DNA from 2 places in the Clostridium sp. DL-VIII genome. Region 1 is predicted to be linked to the other one. Evidence: riboswitches for the same ligand, from Rfam matches in the RefSeq annotation. Region 1 holds a riboswitch; the other holds the start of a gene.

The links. A riboswitch is a leader RNA that binds a small molecule or an ion and turns the genes downstream of it on or off. The one in region 1 is predicted to bind FMN.
Region 2: another riboswitch for FMN. It lies ahead of ribD (bifunctional diaminohydroxyphosphoribosylaminopyrimidine deaminase/5-amino-6-(5-phosphoribosylamino)uracil reductase RibD); the one in region 1 lies ahead of CDLVIII_RS04395 (ECF transporter S component).

Annotation. Positions count from the first base shown of each region.
Region 1 covers NZ_CM001240.1:952,128-960,433, forward strand. The annotation lists gene CDLVIII_RS04375 (ABC transporter permease) at 1-476, shown strand, start outside; gene CDLVIII_RS04380 (HAMP domain-containing sensor histidine kinase) at 571-1,488, shown strand; gene CDLVIII_RS04385 (ABC-ATPase domain-containing protein) at 1,675-3,375, shown strand; gene CDLVIII_RS04390 (hemerythrin family protein) at 3,557-3,946, shown strand; FMN riboswitch at 4,062-4,178, shown strand; gene CDLVIII_RS04395 (ECF transporter S component) at 4,343-4,927, shown strand; gene rd (rubredoxin) at 5,358-5,516, shown strand; gene CDLVIII_RS04405 (DeoR/GlpR family DNA-binding transcription regulator) at 5,721-6,485, shown strand; gene rimI (ribosomal protein S18-alanine N-acetyltransferase) at 6,519-6,959, opposite strand; gene tsaB (tRNA (adenosine(37)-N6)-threonylcarbamoyltransferase complex dimerization subunit type 1 TsaB) at 6,962-7,708, opposite strand; gene tsaE (tRNA (adenosine(37)-N6)-threonylcarbamoyltransferase complex ATPase subunit type 1 TsaE) at 7,705-8,166, opposite strand.
Region 2 covers NZ_CM001240.1:2,029,103-2,037,408, reverse strand. The annotation lists gene CDLVIII_RS09320 (aminotransferase class V-fold PLP-dependent enzyme) at 1-34, opposite strand, end outside; gene CDLVIII_RS09315 (hypothetical protein) at 357-1,160, opposite strand; gene CDLVIII_RS09310 (DNRLRE domain-containing protein) at 1,403-2,884, shown strand; gene ribE (6,7-dimethyl-8-ribityllumazine synthase) at 2,993-3,457, opposite strand; gene CDLVIII_RS09300 (bifunctional 3,4-dihydroxy-2-butanone-4-phosphate synthase/GTP cyclohydrolase II) at 3,500-4,693, opposite strand; gene CDLVIII_RS09295 (riboflavin synthase) at 4,762-5,415, opposite strand; gene ribD (bifunctional diaminohydroxyphosphoribosylaminopyrimidine deaminase/5-amino-6-(5-phosphoribosylamino)uracil reductase RibD) at 5,488-6,576, opposite strand; FMN riboswitch at 6,857-6,972, opposite strand; gene CDLVIII_RS09285 (DUF6398 domain-containing protein) at 7,024-8,274, opposite strand.

The DNA of each region.
Region 1 (8,306 bases):
ATAAAAGAACTCAAGTATTGTTAAGTAAAATTCTTGTGACAATGCTATTTTCTTTACTTTTAGAAATAATATATATATCAGTTTTAGTCAGTTATGTTTCATTGATGCACGGTTTTTGTGATTCATTGAATCTGGATACTATTTTAGCATTAGTTAGGATAATTATTCTTGGAATAATGTATAATTTAGCAACAGTATCAATAATATTTATGACAGCTATAATAACGAAGAGTAATTTTTGTACAATTGTTGCACCTTTTGTATTAATTATCTCATTTCAGTATGCTTTTCCAAATGGTAAATATCCATATGTTTCGCATATATTGTACTATTTACCTTATATAGCAGGAATGCATGCAATGGTGAGATTTGCATCTCTATTTGAAATTATTAAATGTATAATATCATCAATCATAACTTTTATAATAACAATTGGAGGAAGCATTTTATTTGTAAAATATGAGGATATTAAATAACTAAAAAATTATATTAGGCACATGAAAATAAATAGCCGTGCAAGCTGACTTGTTATTTATTTGATAGTGCCTTAGATGAATCAGGAGATATGAAATGTATTTATTAATTGCTATTTTATTAATGCTAATTATACTAGTAATAATTATGAATTTTAAGTTGTTTTTTTATAAGAAGCAGATACAAGATATTACAATTCAAGTTAAGGAATTTAGAGAGAGAAAAACAAATAGGAAGGTTAATATTAAAATAGCAGATAAAAACATAGAAGGCTTAGCTTTTGAGATTAATGAATATTTAGAACTTTATAAGAGAAATGAACAGGAAAAAATAGCGGTTAAAAATACTTTAAAGCAAGGAATAGCTAACATGTCACATGATTTAAGAACTCCATTGACATCAATAATAGGATATTTAAAGTTACTTGAAAATGACGAGATAGATAGGGAAACTGCGTTAAATGTACTTAGGAATAAAACTGATAAGCTAAATGTACTTATAAATGACTTTTTTGAATTAGCATCCATAGAAAGTGATGATTATGAATTAAACATGACAAAGATAAATTTAACCAATATAGTACATGAAGAACTTCTATCTTTTTATGAAGTGTTTGAAAGTAAAGGAGTTAATCCCAAGATAAATATTTTAGATAAACCAATCTTTATAGTGGGAGATAAAGATAGTTTAGAGCGAATAATAGATAATTTACTTTCAAACACATTAAAGTATGCTGAAGGAGATATTGAAATAAATTTAGAAGAAGTTAAAAATGAGGCTGTTTTAAAAATCTCAAATATATGTACAAATATGAACCAGGAAGATATATTACATATATTTGATAGATTTTACATGGCAGATCAGGTGAGAAAAGGACAAGGAACAGGACTTGGATTATCAATTGTCAAAAGTTTAATGGAAAAAATGAATGGTAATATAATAGCAAATCTTGAAGAAAATAATATTTCACTAATATGTGAATGGAACGCTATAGATACCCAGAATAGAGACTAGACTTATAACTTAAAACTCATATTTTTTATAGATTAAGACAATAATTAAAGCAGTGACAAGTTGTAAATTACAAGTAATAAATTAAGTTCCTGATTTGTTTATCTATAAAATAATATGATATCATTAAATAAGTCAAAATATACTAAGAAAAAATCTTAAATATTAGAATAAAAACAGGTGAATTGTATGAAAAACTTAGAAGAATTAAAAATAGAATTAGATAGAATTGATGGGAAAAGTTATAAGCTATATAAGAACATAGAAGGGCAATATGATTTTGAAAATTATATATTGAGCATAGATCATGTTCAAGGTGACCCTTTTGCTGCACCGTCTAGAATTAGAGTGATAGTAAATCAAAAAATGGCGGGATTTCCAAAGGAGCTTTTTAATAGTAAGAATAAAAATATTGCAGCAGCAGACTATTTAACAAGAGAATTTTACTACAATATAAATAAGTGTAGTGAAAGAATTTTTGGCTCAGGAAAGAGTGGCTTAATAGTTATAAGTAAATGCCATCAGCAAATCTTAGAAAGAACTTCAATAATTATAGATAATGATAAGCTAGAAGCAAGGTTCTATGTTGGGTTTCCTGCAAGAGGCAGGAGCGTTTTAGCAAAGGAACTTGAAAAAATTTTATATAATGTTATACCAAATATTGTTGAGAAAACTTTGATATATAAAAACATCAATAGTGAAAAGATGATAAATAGAGTAAAGCTAATGGAAGATCAGGAATGCATAAGAGAAGAGCTATATAAAAGAGACCTAATTGCATTCATTGCCAATGGATCAATTTTACCTAGAGAAAGTGGAATATCTTCGAGACCATTAAAAAATGGGAAAGTATTTATTTCACCTAAGGAATTAGAAGTGGAGTTTAATACGCAAAGTAAAGGTACAATTAAAGGAATGGGAATAAAAAAGGGAATAACGCTTATAGTTGGAGGAGGATATCATGGTAAATCCACATTATTAAGAGCTTTAGAACTTGGCGTTTATAATCATATTGAGGGTGATGGAAGAGAATTTGTAATAACAGATAGATCTGCACTGAAAGTGAGAGCAGAAGATAATAGATGTGTAACAAAAACAGATATATCGTTATTTATAAATAATCTGCCAAATGAAAAAAATACTACAGAATTCTGTACAGAGAATGCAAGTGGAAGCACCTCGCAGGCAGCTAATATAATAGAAGGAATAGAAAGTGGCAGCAGGGTATTATTAATAGATGAAGATACTTCAGCTACTAACTTTATGATGAGAGATGAGTTAATGCAAAAGCTAGTTTCAAAAGAAAAGGAACCAATAACACCATTTATTGAAGTAGTTAAGCCTTTATATGAACAAAAAGGAATCTCAACAATAATGGTAGTTGGAAGCTGTGGAGATTTTTTTGATGTAGCAGATTGCGTGATTCAAATGGATAATTATGAAACTAAGGATGTTACAAAAGAGGCTAAAGAACTAAGCAGTGGACAGATAATAAAAAGAATTAATGATAGAAATTTAAAAATAAATATTTCATTTAATAGAGTAGTTAAAAAAGGAACTATTCAAGCTGGTGAAAAGGGCATAAAAATAAAAACAATAGGGTTAGATGTAATAAGCATAAATAAGGAAGAGATAAATTTGAGAGCTGTAGAGCAAATAGTAGATAATGAGCAGCTAAATGCAATAGGTTCTATTATGAAATGGGCAGAGGATAATATTGTGGATAAAAATCTAAGTTTAGAAAAGTTTGTGGATAAAATAATTAATGAAATAGATAAAAATGGGTTATTGTTTATTGAAAGGGTGAAAGGCGGAAATGGAAGCTTAGCTATACCTAGAAAGCAAGAAATAATGGCAGCTTATAATAGATATAGAAAGCTAAAAATGTAACATTTGTTTAGTAATAAATCATAGATAAAAATTTCCAATTTTTTAGCCGTAAAAATTATCGAATTTGGAATTTTTATTAAAGAATCATGTATTTCATAGTGACTTTGTCAGAAAAAGGTGATATATTAGTAAATAATAGGATGGATGAAGTTTAAACTATGATAGGAGGAATGTTTTATTTATGTATGAAATGAAAGAAGAGTACAAAATTGGGGTAGAACTAATTGATAAGCAACATAAGAAGCTGTTTGAATTAGCAGATAAAGCTTATATGTTACTAAAAGATGAGTTTACAATTGATAAGTATGACAAAATAGTAGAAATACTACAGGAACTAAAGGATTACACTGTTTTTCATTTTAAATCAGAAGAAGAATATATGGAAAGTATAAACTATAAGAGAATGTTCACTCAAAAGGTAGAACATGATGCATTTATTAAAAAACTTGAAGCAATTGATTTAAAAAATGTTGATGAAAATCAAGATGAGAGCTTAATGGAAGTGTTGAATTTTCTAAACGATTGGTTGACTGAACATATATTAAAAAATGACAAGCTTATAGGACAATAAGACAGATTATGTAATTAGTATTTGTTTTTATAATTAGAAATTAATATTTTTACTAACAATAAAAACATATTGAAAAGTATATAATAAAGTTATATAATTAAGAAAATAAAAAATATAATATCTTCAGGGCAGGGTGTGAATCCCTACCGGCGGTACAGCCCGCGAGCTTAAAATAAGCAGATTCGGTGTAATTCCGAAGCCGACAGTATAGTCTGGATGAAAGAAGGTAACCTATTAGAGATTTTGATTTTTGTAATTTAGCTCTTTGAGTTTAAGCCCTGATGTTTAACATCAGGGTTCTTTTAATGTTTAAAAACAAACGTTCAAATGCAGTTAATTGAAAATAGAATAACTAATAAGCTACACCAGGAAGATAATCTTTTGGGAGGTAGAAAGATGAACGAAAAAACAAGTAAAATGGTGAAAATTTCTTTATTAGCAGCAATAGCACTTATACTTAGGTATATAGAATTTCCAATAATACCGCCATTTCCATGGTTACAATTTGACTTAAGCGATGTTCCAGCAATGCTGGGGGTATTTGGTTTTGGACCAATGGCAGGAATAATAATAGAGTTATTAAAAAATGTTGTAATATTAGCTATAAAAGGAACAAGTACAGGCTTCGTTGGAGAGGTTGCGAACTTTTTATTTGGAGTTGCATTAATCCTACCAGCTGGACTTGTGTACCATAAAAAGAAAAGCAAAAAAAATGCTATTCTTGGAATGATATTAGGAGCAGTTGTTATGCAGATAGTAGGAATTATAGGAAATGTATATCTATTATTACCTGCTTATGGAATGCATGTGGATAATGCTTATCTTATGTGGTATATTACTGCAGGATTATTACCAATTAATGCTATAAAGGCACTTATAACATCAATATTAACTTATGTATTATATAAAAGGATTTCGGTTTCAATCTTTAAAGCAGAAGCTAATTTTGGAAGTATAGAAGAAACAACAAAAACTATATAGAAATATAGAAAAAGCTGTTACAAAATGGTTAAAAACATTTTGTAACAGCTTTTTTTACTAATAAAGGCTTACGAATTGATTTTATGCTTTTTGGGAAAAGTAATTATTAGAAATAGATGAGGAGAAATTAAATAGAATAATTATAATTTTATTAGTTAATAAAATTAGTTAATTAATAACAACTATTGATTAATAGTTCCTTATCTGGTATTATATTAATATAGAGATAAGAAAAGGGGTGTTTCAATGAGTTTTAGAATAAATGATACGGTGATTCAGAAATAAGAGAATTATGGGATTCTGATGAAGATGCATTAAATAGGTGCAGGGAATTTGGTAAAGCAATTGCAGAAATGCTTTAAATATATTTAATATAAATTAATAAATATTAGTATTTGAATAATAATTAAATTTAGAGGAGGTTTTTATTATGGAAAAGTATATTTGTACAGTATGTGGTTATATTTATGATGAGGCATTAGGTGATCCAGATAATGGAGTTGCACCAGGAACAAAGTTTGAAGATATTCCTGATGATTGGGTATGTCCATTATGTGGAGTTCCAAAGTCAGATTTTGAAAAACAATAGGGTATATTGACTTGGTATTTTTCTATAATGCCTAATAAAATAGTTGAAATCCAAATATAAAGTTTTAATAAAAAGGGACGATCAAAATAATTCTAAAAATTTTGAAAGTCCCTTATATATTGTGTATTATTATAGTTATAGAAAAATATTCGAGAATATTATTTTCATGTGCCTTAATAATAAATAATTAGGAGAATGAGTTATATGTTTACGGAAGAAAGATTAGATGAGATATTAAATATATTAAATATGCAGGGGAAAGTTAAGGTTAAAGATTTAAGTCAAAGATTTAATGTGACAGAAGATTGTATTAGAAAAGATCTAAAACAGTTAGAACATACAGGAAAACTAAAAAGAACATATGGAGGGGCAATTCAAGTTAGGCAGTCTTCTCAAATATATGATATTTCAGAAAGGGAAAAGGTAGATATTTCAACTAAGAGCATAATTGCAGAGAAAGCCTTAGAATTAATTCAAGATAGGGAAACTATATTTTTAGATATTTCTACAATTAATATTTTAATAGCAAAAGCTCTCTTAAAAAGCAAAAAAAGAGTGATAGTTGTTACTAATATGCTTGAGATTGCAAATATTTTAGCGATGTCAGAGAATAATATTACAGTTGTAGTTGCAGCAGGTGTTTTGAATAAAGCATTAAATGGTTTTATTGGAGCAGCGGCTAATGATTTCATTAAAAAATATAAATTTGATAAAGCCCTCATAGGTAGCTGTGGAATTGATGCTTTTGATAAAAGTATAACTACTTTTGAAATTGAGGATGGGATAACCAAAGCAGCTATAATACAATCCAGTAAAAAAACATTTTTGGTAATGGAAAATAAAAAATTTAATGTAGATGGTAATTATAAATTCGCTATGATTGATGATATAGATGCAATAATAACAAATGAAAAGCCTAATGAACAGATCACAGAAATATTAGATAATAGTGAAATAGAATTGATATAAAAATGATAGTAGAGTTCCTAGGGAACTCTACTATCATCTTAGCCACATTATAATGGCATCTTCTTTATTATCTTCGTAATATCCTCTTCTAATTCCATCCTGCTTAAAATTATATTTTTCATATAATGCTTTTGCGGCTGTATTACTGCTTCTAACTTCAAGGGTAAAGGCTCTGCAGGCCCGCTCATTTTTACAATAATTAATCAATTCATTAAGGAGCTTAGATGCAATTCCTTGCTTTCTGAAGTTTGGGTGTACAGCTATATTTGTTATATGTGCTTCATCTAAAATGATCCATGTTCCTGCAAAACCAATAACTTTCCCATCAAGTCTTGCTATAAAGTATTTAGCTACAGGATTAGATAATTCTTGTATATAGGATTCCATGCTCCAGGAAACAGAGAAACTTAATGAACTTATTTCTAGAACTTCATCAATGTCTTCTTCTTTCATCAAATCAATAGTCACACACATATCTATTTCATCCTTTGCTCATATTCTCTTTCAGCTTGTGATTTCTTCAGGTAAAATGGAGTAGAGTTTGGATTATCAAAATCACCATTTTTCAATAATACACTACCTATTTCGCCTAAAGAAGAAGCACGAACTAAATTAAGATGATTAGGTGGAAAATAACAATTTGGACAATTTTCAATTAAATAATCTTTATATTTATCTACACCATCACCAATAAATATAACTTTTTCTTCTTTTGCTTTAATAATTTCTACGAGCTCATTAAGATCTAGAGCAGAATAATCTAAAACTTTTTCTAGTGTAACTGGAAGATCAAAATCTGTATTGTTTGATTTTATATCAGTTATAGAATTAGCAGCATGCCCCTTATACAATGCAGTATATACACTATTTCTTAAGGCATCCATTATAGGACATATAATTCCATCAAAATTAGCTGCGCTTAGTGCTAAAGCATCTAGGCTTGATACACTGACATAAGGTTTATTACTTCCAAAGCTAAGCCCTTTTATTGTAGCCATACCTATTCTAAGGCCAGTAAAAGAACCAGGCCCTTTAGAAACAACATATCCATCGACATCATCTATGTTTAAATTGTTAGCTTTTAATAAATTTTCGATTATGGACATGAGAATGACAGAGTGCTCTTTCTTATCATTTAAAGTAATTTCTCCAAGTAATTTATTATCCTTCATTAAAGCAGCAGTTGCTACTTTTGAAGATGAATCTATAGAGAGTATAATCATATCTTCAACTCCTTTATATAATCATATCTTCCTCCATAAGGAGTTAAAATTATTTTTCTGTAATCTTCACCTTTAGTAAGATCCTTTTTTATATTTATATGAAGTAAATCATCTGGTAGAATTTCTTCAATATAATTTGCCCATTCAATAATAGATACTGCATCTGAAAAAATATAGTCATCAAAGCCGATTGCATAAATTTCATCAGGGTCATTTACTCTATATACATCAAAATGGTTGAGTTTCAATCTACCACTATCATATTCATTAACAATTGTAAAAGTTGGACTTGTAATAGTATCGGTTACTCCAAGGCCTTGTGCAATTCCCTTAGTAATATGAGTTTTGCCAACCCCTAAATCTCCAGTTAAACAGATTATATCACCGGCATTTAATAATTTACCTAATTCTATTCCAAGCTTAGTGGTATCAGCTACATTATAAATTTCAAATTCCATGAAATACCTCCTTTAAGTGAGAATATATTCACACGCTAAATTTTTCTCACACACGCTAAAAAAGTCAGATGTATAAAGAAACCTACGGCTCTATAGTCATCTGCGATTTTTTTGTTTAAAATTCTATCCAAATAGTTTAT
Region 2 (8,306 bases), 1.1 Mb from region 1:
GAAACGATGTAGCTGAATTATCTAAATAAATCATTTGAAACTCCTTATGGAATTTATGCGTTACGCTAATTAAATAGTAAAAAACTCTAACAAACCTCACAAATCCTAATTATAATTAAATAAAATAAAAATTAATAATAAGGACAATGATTGAAATGCTAGAGTTCACTTATTATACTATTGATAATTTTCATAATACAAAGAACTTTTCGCAGTTTTCATTGTATTAAATAATAATGTGTATCAATGTAATAAAATATACTACATATTAAAAGATATCAAGCTATTCCGTAAAAATATTTTTTAACTAACAAAACGCATAAATAAATACTCATATTTGTGCACTTTTAGTGAAATTAAAACTTTATGTCCTTATCGTCATCTGAATAATCTGGATCAATATAATTGTCATCGCAATCTGGGAATAATGGGTCTAAATTTTGATCTGGATAGAACTTAGGAATTGGAGCCCTTTCAAATCTTTCACATGGATCTTCCTCTGGTTCCTCAATACATGGTTCTTTTGGAACTGGACAATAGTCATAAGCTGGAATTAAAAGCTGTACTATAAGTTCACATTTTACAACAATATAATATCCTAACGTAATATCTAAAACACTATTGCAGTCTTCATCCTCTAGTAATTCACCCGCTAAAGCATCTGCAACCATTTCAAGCTTGATTATACTAGAATCTAAATCTTGAGCTTTATGAACCGGCATAAAACTAGCTGAAATTTGAGCTATAGAATCAGGACAGTAAAATTTTCCTATTACATCTGTTCTATTGATTTCAAACAACTCACTCTTATTTACACCATTGCAGTCAATATAATCTGCATAGAAAGAAATCATGTACGAAAGTACTATTTTTTTGAAGCCTGGCTTCCCGCATATTGGTGTTTCATCGACGGATATTAACTGTACGTTAAAATCTCTGCTTCCTATATATCTCTTAGGTTTTTCCAATGGATTACTTCTCAATTCACAATCTGTTGTACATGTGTCAGGACCTTCACAATATACAAGACATCGTTTTATTAGGCATTGATCAAAAATTTTAGGTATTTCAACGCAAACTAATTCAGAAGGATCCGGTAAACGCCCCTGTTTATTTACAAGGCCTGGACGTGGTGTAAATTTTTTAAAATTTATGGACATAAATTCTCCTCCTTAAAAAAGACTATAACAAACGTAATTTCTTTAATATTCATACTACATCGTATGTAAAAATTTTGAAATTGTGACTCAAAAAAATTATATAAAATATTTTTTATTTAACTACGTTTATATTTATATTGTATGTTGTCCGTCTCAATTTATCTTTAGAATTATGCATAAATATATTCTTACATAAATATACATAATCAATAAATATAATATAATATAAGGAGATAAAATTAATGGAAAATTTTACAGAGGTTAAGTGTAGCGCCACAACCTATTTATGCAATATTAAACCTAATATTAATTTTAGCAATGAAGGAATTTTACTCGTTGGATCTATAAATAATAAATCTCAAAACTATAATGTATTTAAATCATTAATGCAGTTTTATATACCAGATTCAGACATTGATTCTTCTAAAAGAATATATTTATATTTATTTCTTGAAAATCTACATTATGCACATAATAATTTTACTATTAGTATTTCTCTTCATAGTACTGACTCTGATATTAACGTTTCAACTGTAAATTGGCTTACATGCCCTAAGAGAAATGCGCTTTCTGAAATGAATATAAATATTCCAAGCCAATCTACTAAAAAATATATAAAAATTGATATTTCTAATATTATAAAGTCTTTGAATTCTAATACCAATATTTACAATATAGTATTAGAACCATTAAATTTAAAGCCATCTTACATGATTCAATTTGATTCTAGTAACTCTGAAAATCCACCTTATTTAGTTGCTATAAAAGATTTCTTTAATAATGAAGATTCTTCTAATAGTCCTGAAATTGATAATAGCGATTTTGACACTAGTAATAATACTGATGCTGATACTGATATAGATAGTCATAGTGATAATGATAATTACAACACTGAAATAAATGAAGAACTAGAAAATGAAGATATTTCTCTTAATGATAAATTTAATACAGAAAACTCTTCAGATAAAATAATTAATGAATTAAATACTCAAAATTCTAAGTTTGATAAATTAGAACATAACTTATTAAATTTAATTGATTCTTTTAGCACTGTTGTCGACAATGTAAAGAATAATTCAGCAGCCATAGATAATGATATTGTTCCTACCATTAATAAATTTGCTGAAAATTTTTCTAACATAAATAACAGTACAGACATATTAAAAAATTATATAGAAGATCATACAAATTCATACACAGATTTTTCAACCAACTTAAGTTCTAAATTAAATGAACTTATAAAGACTGAAATTGAAAATCTAAAGACTTCTGTGAATAATGATCTTCTTCAACTAAAAAACTCAAATGCTCAAAATATATCTGATTTAGACGGTCTTGTGAAAAATATAAGTTCAGATATAAATGATAATATAAACTTATTGAAATCTCCTATTGAAAAATTATTGGATCAAACAAATTCAACCATGGAGACTATATTAAATAATCTAATAAAGACTGAAATTGACGCCCTAAAAAATTCTGTTGAAAATTTAAATTCAAAAGCAAGTACAACTTCTGATTCAGCTGAGCTTCTAAAAAATGAGATTAATGCCTTAAAGAATTCTGTAAATGATGATATCTCATTATTACATTCTTATGTTGCCAGCAGTGTATCTAGTTTAAATGATTCAATAAAAGGTATAAATGAAACTCTTTCTCAATTATCTGCCCAATTATCAAAATTATCAGAAGCAAAAGATACTATAAATCACGAATCTATTTAAAAAAATATAAGGTCATGAGCTTATTAATGTTATTATGAATACTCTTTTATTGGAGCATTCATGATACTACCTCTAAGCTCATGACCTTAATCATATTATATTTAAGCTTTATTTTATGTTATTTAACAAATTCGACATTTCTATAGCCGAAACCGCACATTCATAACCTTTGTTTCCTGCTTTAGTTCCTGCTCTCTCAATTGCCTGCTCTATAGTATTTGTTGTAAGTACTCCAAATATTACTGGTTTTTCACTTTCAAGAGAAACATTAGCAATCCCTTTTGATACTTCTGAGCAAACATAATCATAATGTGATGTGGCACCTTTTATTACTGCCCCTAAACAGATTACTGCATCATATTTAGGATTCTTTGCCATCTTCTTTGCTACAAGCGGAATTTCAAAAGCCCCTGGAACCCATGCAATATCAATATCTTCTTCATTTGCTCCATGTCTTTTTAAACCATCTAATGCACCTTCTAAAAGTTTTCCTACAATAAATTCATTAAATCTCCCTACAACTATTCCAAACTTCAAACCTTGTGAAACTACATTTCCTTCAAATATATTCATTATATTTTCCTCCATTATTTTAAATTATTTTGCGTTAAAATTTTATAAATGTAATAAATGATTCATCTTTTCCTTTTTGACTTTTAGATAAAATTCATCATTTTTATTTGATGGCACTTGTATTGGAATCCTTTCAATTACTTTAATGTCGTTTTTTTCAAGTCCCTCTATTTTATCTGGATTATTGGTAATCAGCTTAACACTATTTACTCCAAGGATTTTAAGCATATCTGCACTTATTTTATAATCTCTCATATCATCCCTAAAACCTAAAGCTAAATTTGCTTCCACCGTATCTAGTCCTGTATCCTGAAGTGCATATGCCTTTAATTTATTTAAAAGCCCTATACCTCTTCCTTCCTGTCTCATATACAAAAGTATACCTTGCTCTTCTTTAGCTATCATCTCCATTGCTGCTGCATATTGTTCACCGCAGTCACATTTTCTTGATCCCAAAGCATCTCCTGTTAAACATTCAGAATGAACTCGTACGAGCATAGGTTCCTCAGTCTTAATATCTCCTTTAATTAATGCCAAGTGGCACTTTGAAGAATTTTTTTCACTAAAAGCTAATACTTTAAAATCTCCATATTTTGTTGGTAATTTAGCTTCGACTTCTTTAGTCACACTTAAATGCTCCTGTGTTCTATATTTAACTAAGTCTTCTATTGTAATAATTTTTAAATTATGCTCTTTTGCAAATTTTATTAGGTCATCACGCCTAGCCATGGTTCCATCATCATTTATTATTTCACATATAGCTGCTGCACCTTTAAATCCTGCAAGTTTCGCTAAGTCAACTGAAGCCTCTGTATGTCCTCTTCTTTCTAAAACTCCACCATTTTTAGCAACCAAAGGAAATACATGACCAGGTCTTCTAAAATCATCTTTTTCTTTTGCAGTTACAAGTTCATTTATCGTATGAGCTCTCTCAAATGCTGAGATTCCTGTTGTTGTATCCTTATGATCTATTGACACTGTAAATGCAGTTTCATGATTATCTGTATTTCTTTCTACCATCGGATTTAATCCTAATCTCACTGCTATTTCTTCTTCTACTGGTGCGCAAACTAAACCTTTTGCATACTTAATCATAAAGTTAATATTTTCACCAGTGGCCATTTCTGCTGGAATTACTAAATCCCCCTCATTTTCTCTTCCTTCATCATCAACAATTATTACTAATTTTCCTTCTTTAATATCTTTTAAGCCTTCTTCTATGCTATTAAACTTCATATCTACATCTCCTGACTTTAATTTATATACACATATTTTTTTATTAGGGCCACATCTTTTTTTACTGATTAGAAGCCACTGTTTTTTAAGAACTCCATAGTAACATCTCCTTTTTTTTCTTCCTTATCTGCATTTTTTCCACCAAATAATTTTTCTATATACTTCCCTACTAAATCGCATTCTAAATTTACTATTGAGTTAACTTTCTTTTCTGGAAGAATGGTATTATCTAAAGTGTGTGGTATAATTGAAACTTTAAACACTTGATCATCAACATAAGCGACAGTTAAACTTATTCCATCTATTCCTATTGAGCCTTTATATATAATGTATTTCAAAACATCCTTAGGTGCGGAAATAGTAAACCAGGTTCCATCCTTTTCTTCATTTATTGCAACTATTCTGCCAATTCCATCTATATGACCACTTACAATATGACCTCCAAGCCTGTCACTTAACCTTAAAGCTCTTTCAAGATTCAACTTATCGCCAACTTTAAGATTTCCCAAATTGCTTTTAGATAAGGTTTCTCCCATTGCTTCTGCTTTAAATGAATTTGAGCTCATCTCTTTAACTGTTAAACAAACTCCATTTGTTGCTATACTATCTCCTATTCTTGTTTCCTCTAAAACATTTTTGCATTTAATTTCTATTAGTCCAAAGCCACTACTCAAATTAAATTCTTGCAATATTCCAACTTCTTCAATAATTCCAGTAAACATTCTTTCCTCCTTGCTTCAACATATTGAAAAATAACAACTCCCCATATTAACTTACGTTTCTTTTCATACGTCTTATTTATTTTCTATATATCCTTCTATAATTAAATCTTCTCCAATATTTCCATAACTAATATTCATCAATTTCACTGCTTCACTTAATTTTGAAAATCCCTGTCCTGCTATGCTGCTTTTACTTTGTTCTCCTCCTAGTATCTTTGGAGCAATGTAAAATATAACTTTATCAACAATATTCTCTTTAAGCGCTGAAAAATTTAATGTTCCTCCACCTTCAATAAGCACTGAATCGATGCCTTCCTCCCCAAGCTTTTTTAGAAGCTCTTTTAGATCCACTCTATTATTTTTACTTGCCACTTCTATAACTTTAACGCCTAAACCTCTAAGCAGCTGTTTTTTATTTTCATCAGAATCTATTGATGTTGCAACAATAGTATTCTTATCTTCATTTTTAACTACTTTAGAGTCTAAAGGAATTCTAAGATTAGTATCTACAATAATTCTTATCAACTTTTTCTCACTGTTAATTCTACATGTAAGCTCTGGATCATCTGCTATAACTGTATTTACTCCAACCATAATTGAACTTACTCTGTTTCTTATGTTTTGTGAATCTGCTCTTGATTCTTTAGACGTAATCCATTTAGATTCCCCACTATAAGTTGCTATTTTTCCATCAAGAGACATTCCACTTTTTAAAATAACAAAAGGTATCTTAGTTGTAATATATTTTATAAAAATCTCATTCATTTTTTTGCACTCTTCTTCTTTAACCCCAACTATTACCTCAATACCATGCTGCTTTAATTTTTCTATGCTCTTTCCAGCAACTAATTCATTTGGATCTAACATTCCAATTACGACCTTTTTGAATTTCTTTTCAATCAATAAATCTACACATGGAGGAGTTTTTCCATGGTGAGCACAAGGTTCTAGTGTTACATAAATAGTACTTCCTTCTACATCCTCTGTTGCATTTTTTACTGCATTCCTTTCAGCATGAGCCTCTCCATAGCATTCGTGATAGCCTTCCCCAATTAGCTTGTTGTCCTTAACTATAACCGCCCCTACTAATGGATTAGGGTTCACTCTGCCAATTCCCATTTTTGCTAATTTCAATGCTCTTTCCATATACTTTTCATTCAAAAAATCATCATCTCCCACAAAAATAAAAGATCTATATATAATCTTGTAATAATTTGAGATTTTTATACGCGCAAAAAACCCTGAATTTCAAAATCTTCAGGGTTTAGTTATAATTCTAATTAATAACATTATTTATAATTAAAATTTTAAAATATAAGTTTTTAAAATTGTATACTACTTACTTTTTATATTACTTAAAATAAAAACCCTGAATTTTACAATTCAGGGTAGACTTACAAAAAGTAATAATATTTAAGTTTTAATTATAACTAATATTAATCACTATCTTCTTTCATCCAGACTTTACTGTCGGCTTCGGAATTTAACCGAATCTGCTAATTATAGCTCGCGGGCTGTACCGCCGATAGGGAATTTCACCCAACCCCGAAGATTTTATATTAAATTTTCTATATATAAAATATCATATTATTAAAAAAATGTAAAGCACTAATTAAACTTTATCATATCAAATTCTTTTTTCTTTTCTTTTAGCCATTTAATCATTTCTGAATCATTCCAAACTTCTAATCCCAAGCTAGCATATTTCGCAGCTTCAACTTCGCTTCCAATTTTAATCAAGTTAGGCAGTGAAGCAGGTATATTTTTTTGTCTTAAAAGATATGGTATAACATATGGATTTCTTCTATATGCTCTTCTTAACAAATGTTCAGCTTCGTCAACTCTGTTTGTTTTATATAATAAAGCTACCTTACTATAGTATATAGCTGCTAGATTATCTTTTTCATATTTTTTCAATAAATCTTCTAGTTCAGAATATTTATTTTCAATTAGAAGCCAGTTAACAACTATAGCTCTAACCATCAAATTATCTCGTTCATTATATTTTAAAATCTCAAGAGCATTTTCTATTGCTGCTTCTCTTTCTCCAATTCTCCATAAATGCATAGCTAAATTGTACTTAGCTCCAAAAAAAGGTTCAGCTATTTTTAATTTAAATAATTCTGGCTCAGCATTCTCTAAATTATCTATTCTCAATGAATTTTGTGCTGCCTTAACTGCCCTTTCCAAAAGAGTTTTCTTTTGAGCCGCACTTAAGCTAGTATCTTTTGACAAAATAATATATGCATCAGCACAATCTTTCCATACGGTTAATGCTTCTTTTGCATACTTCGCTTTGCTATTATAATTCTTTTGTTTCCAAGCATGATCTATAATTGCTTGTGCTTCAAGTAAATTTCTATGTACTGCAAATTTAAATGGTTCTTTTCTATCTATTTCATCCTTTTTGTCTACTTTTACTAAATCGTTTCCTGTAACTGCCGTTTCATCTTTCACTTTTGACATCTTATCCTTTAAAATGTCTTTATTGTTATTTTTACCTATTATCCACTGTTCATTTTCTTTTGATAAGTCTAATAGATTTTTTACTTCCTTTGATTTACTAGAGCCTGTACTACTGCTTACTCCAAATGCCTTATATAAATCAGCAGCTTTAACATATGGTTCTTCCTTTGAATCAAATAAATTATTCACTGTTCCTATAGCATGCACTATTCCTGCTGCCCATGAGATACTTTTTCCCTTTTTTAAATCTTCTTCACAATTTAAAAATAATGTTTCAGCAGCTCGAACACAAATATTTTCGTATTCTTCATTAAGAAATTCACTTGAAAAACTTTTTATTTTTTCAACTATTTCTTCATACTTGCTAGCTATTTCGTTAGATAATTTTTGCATTTCTTCTTATAGCTCCTTTATAAAAAATCTTT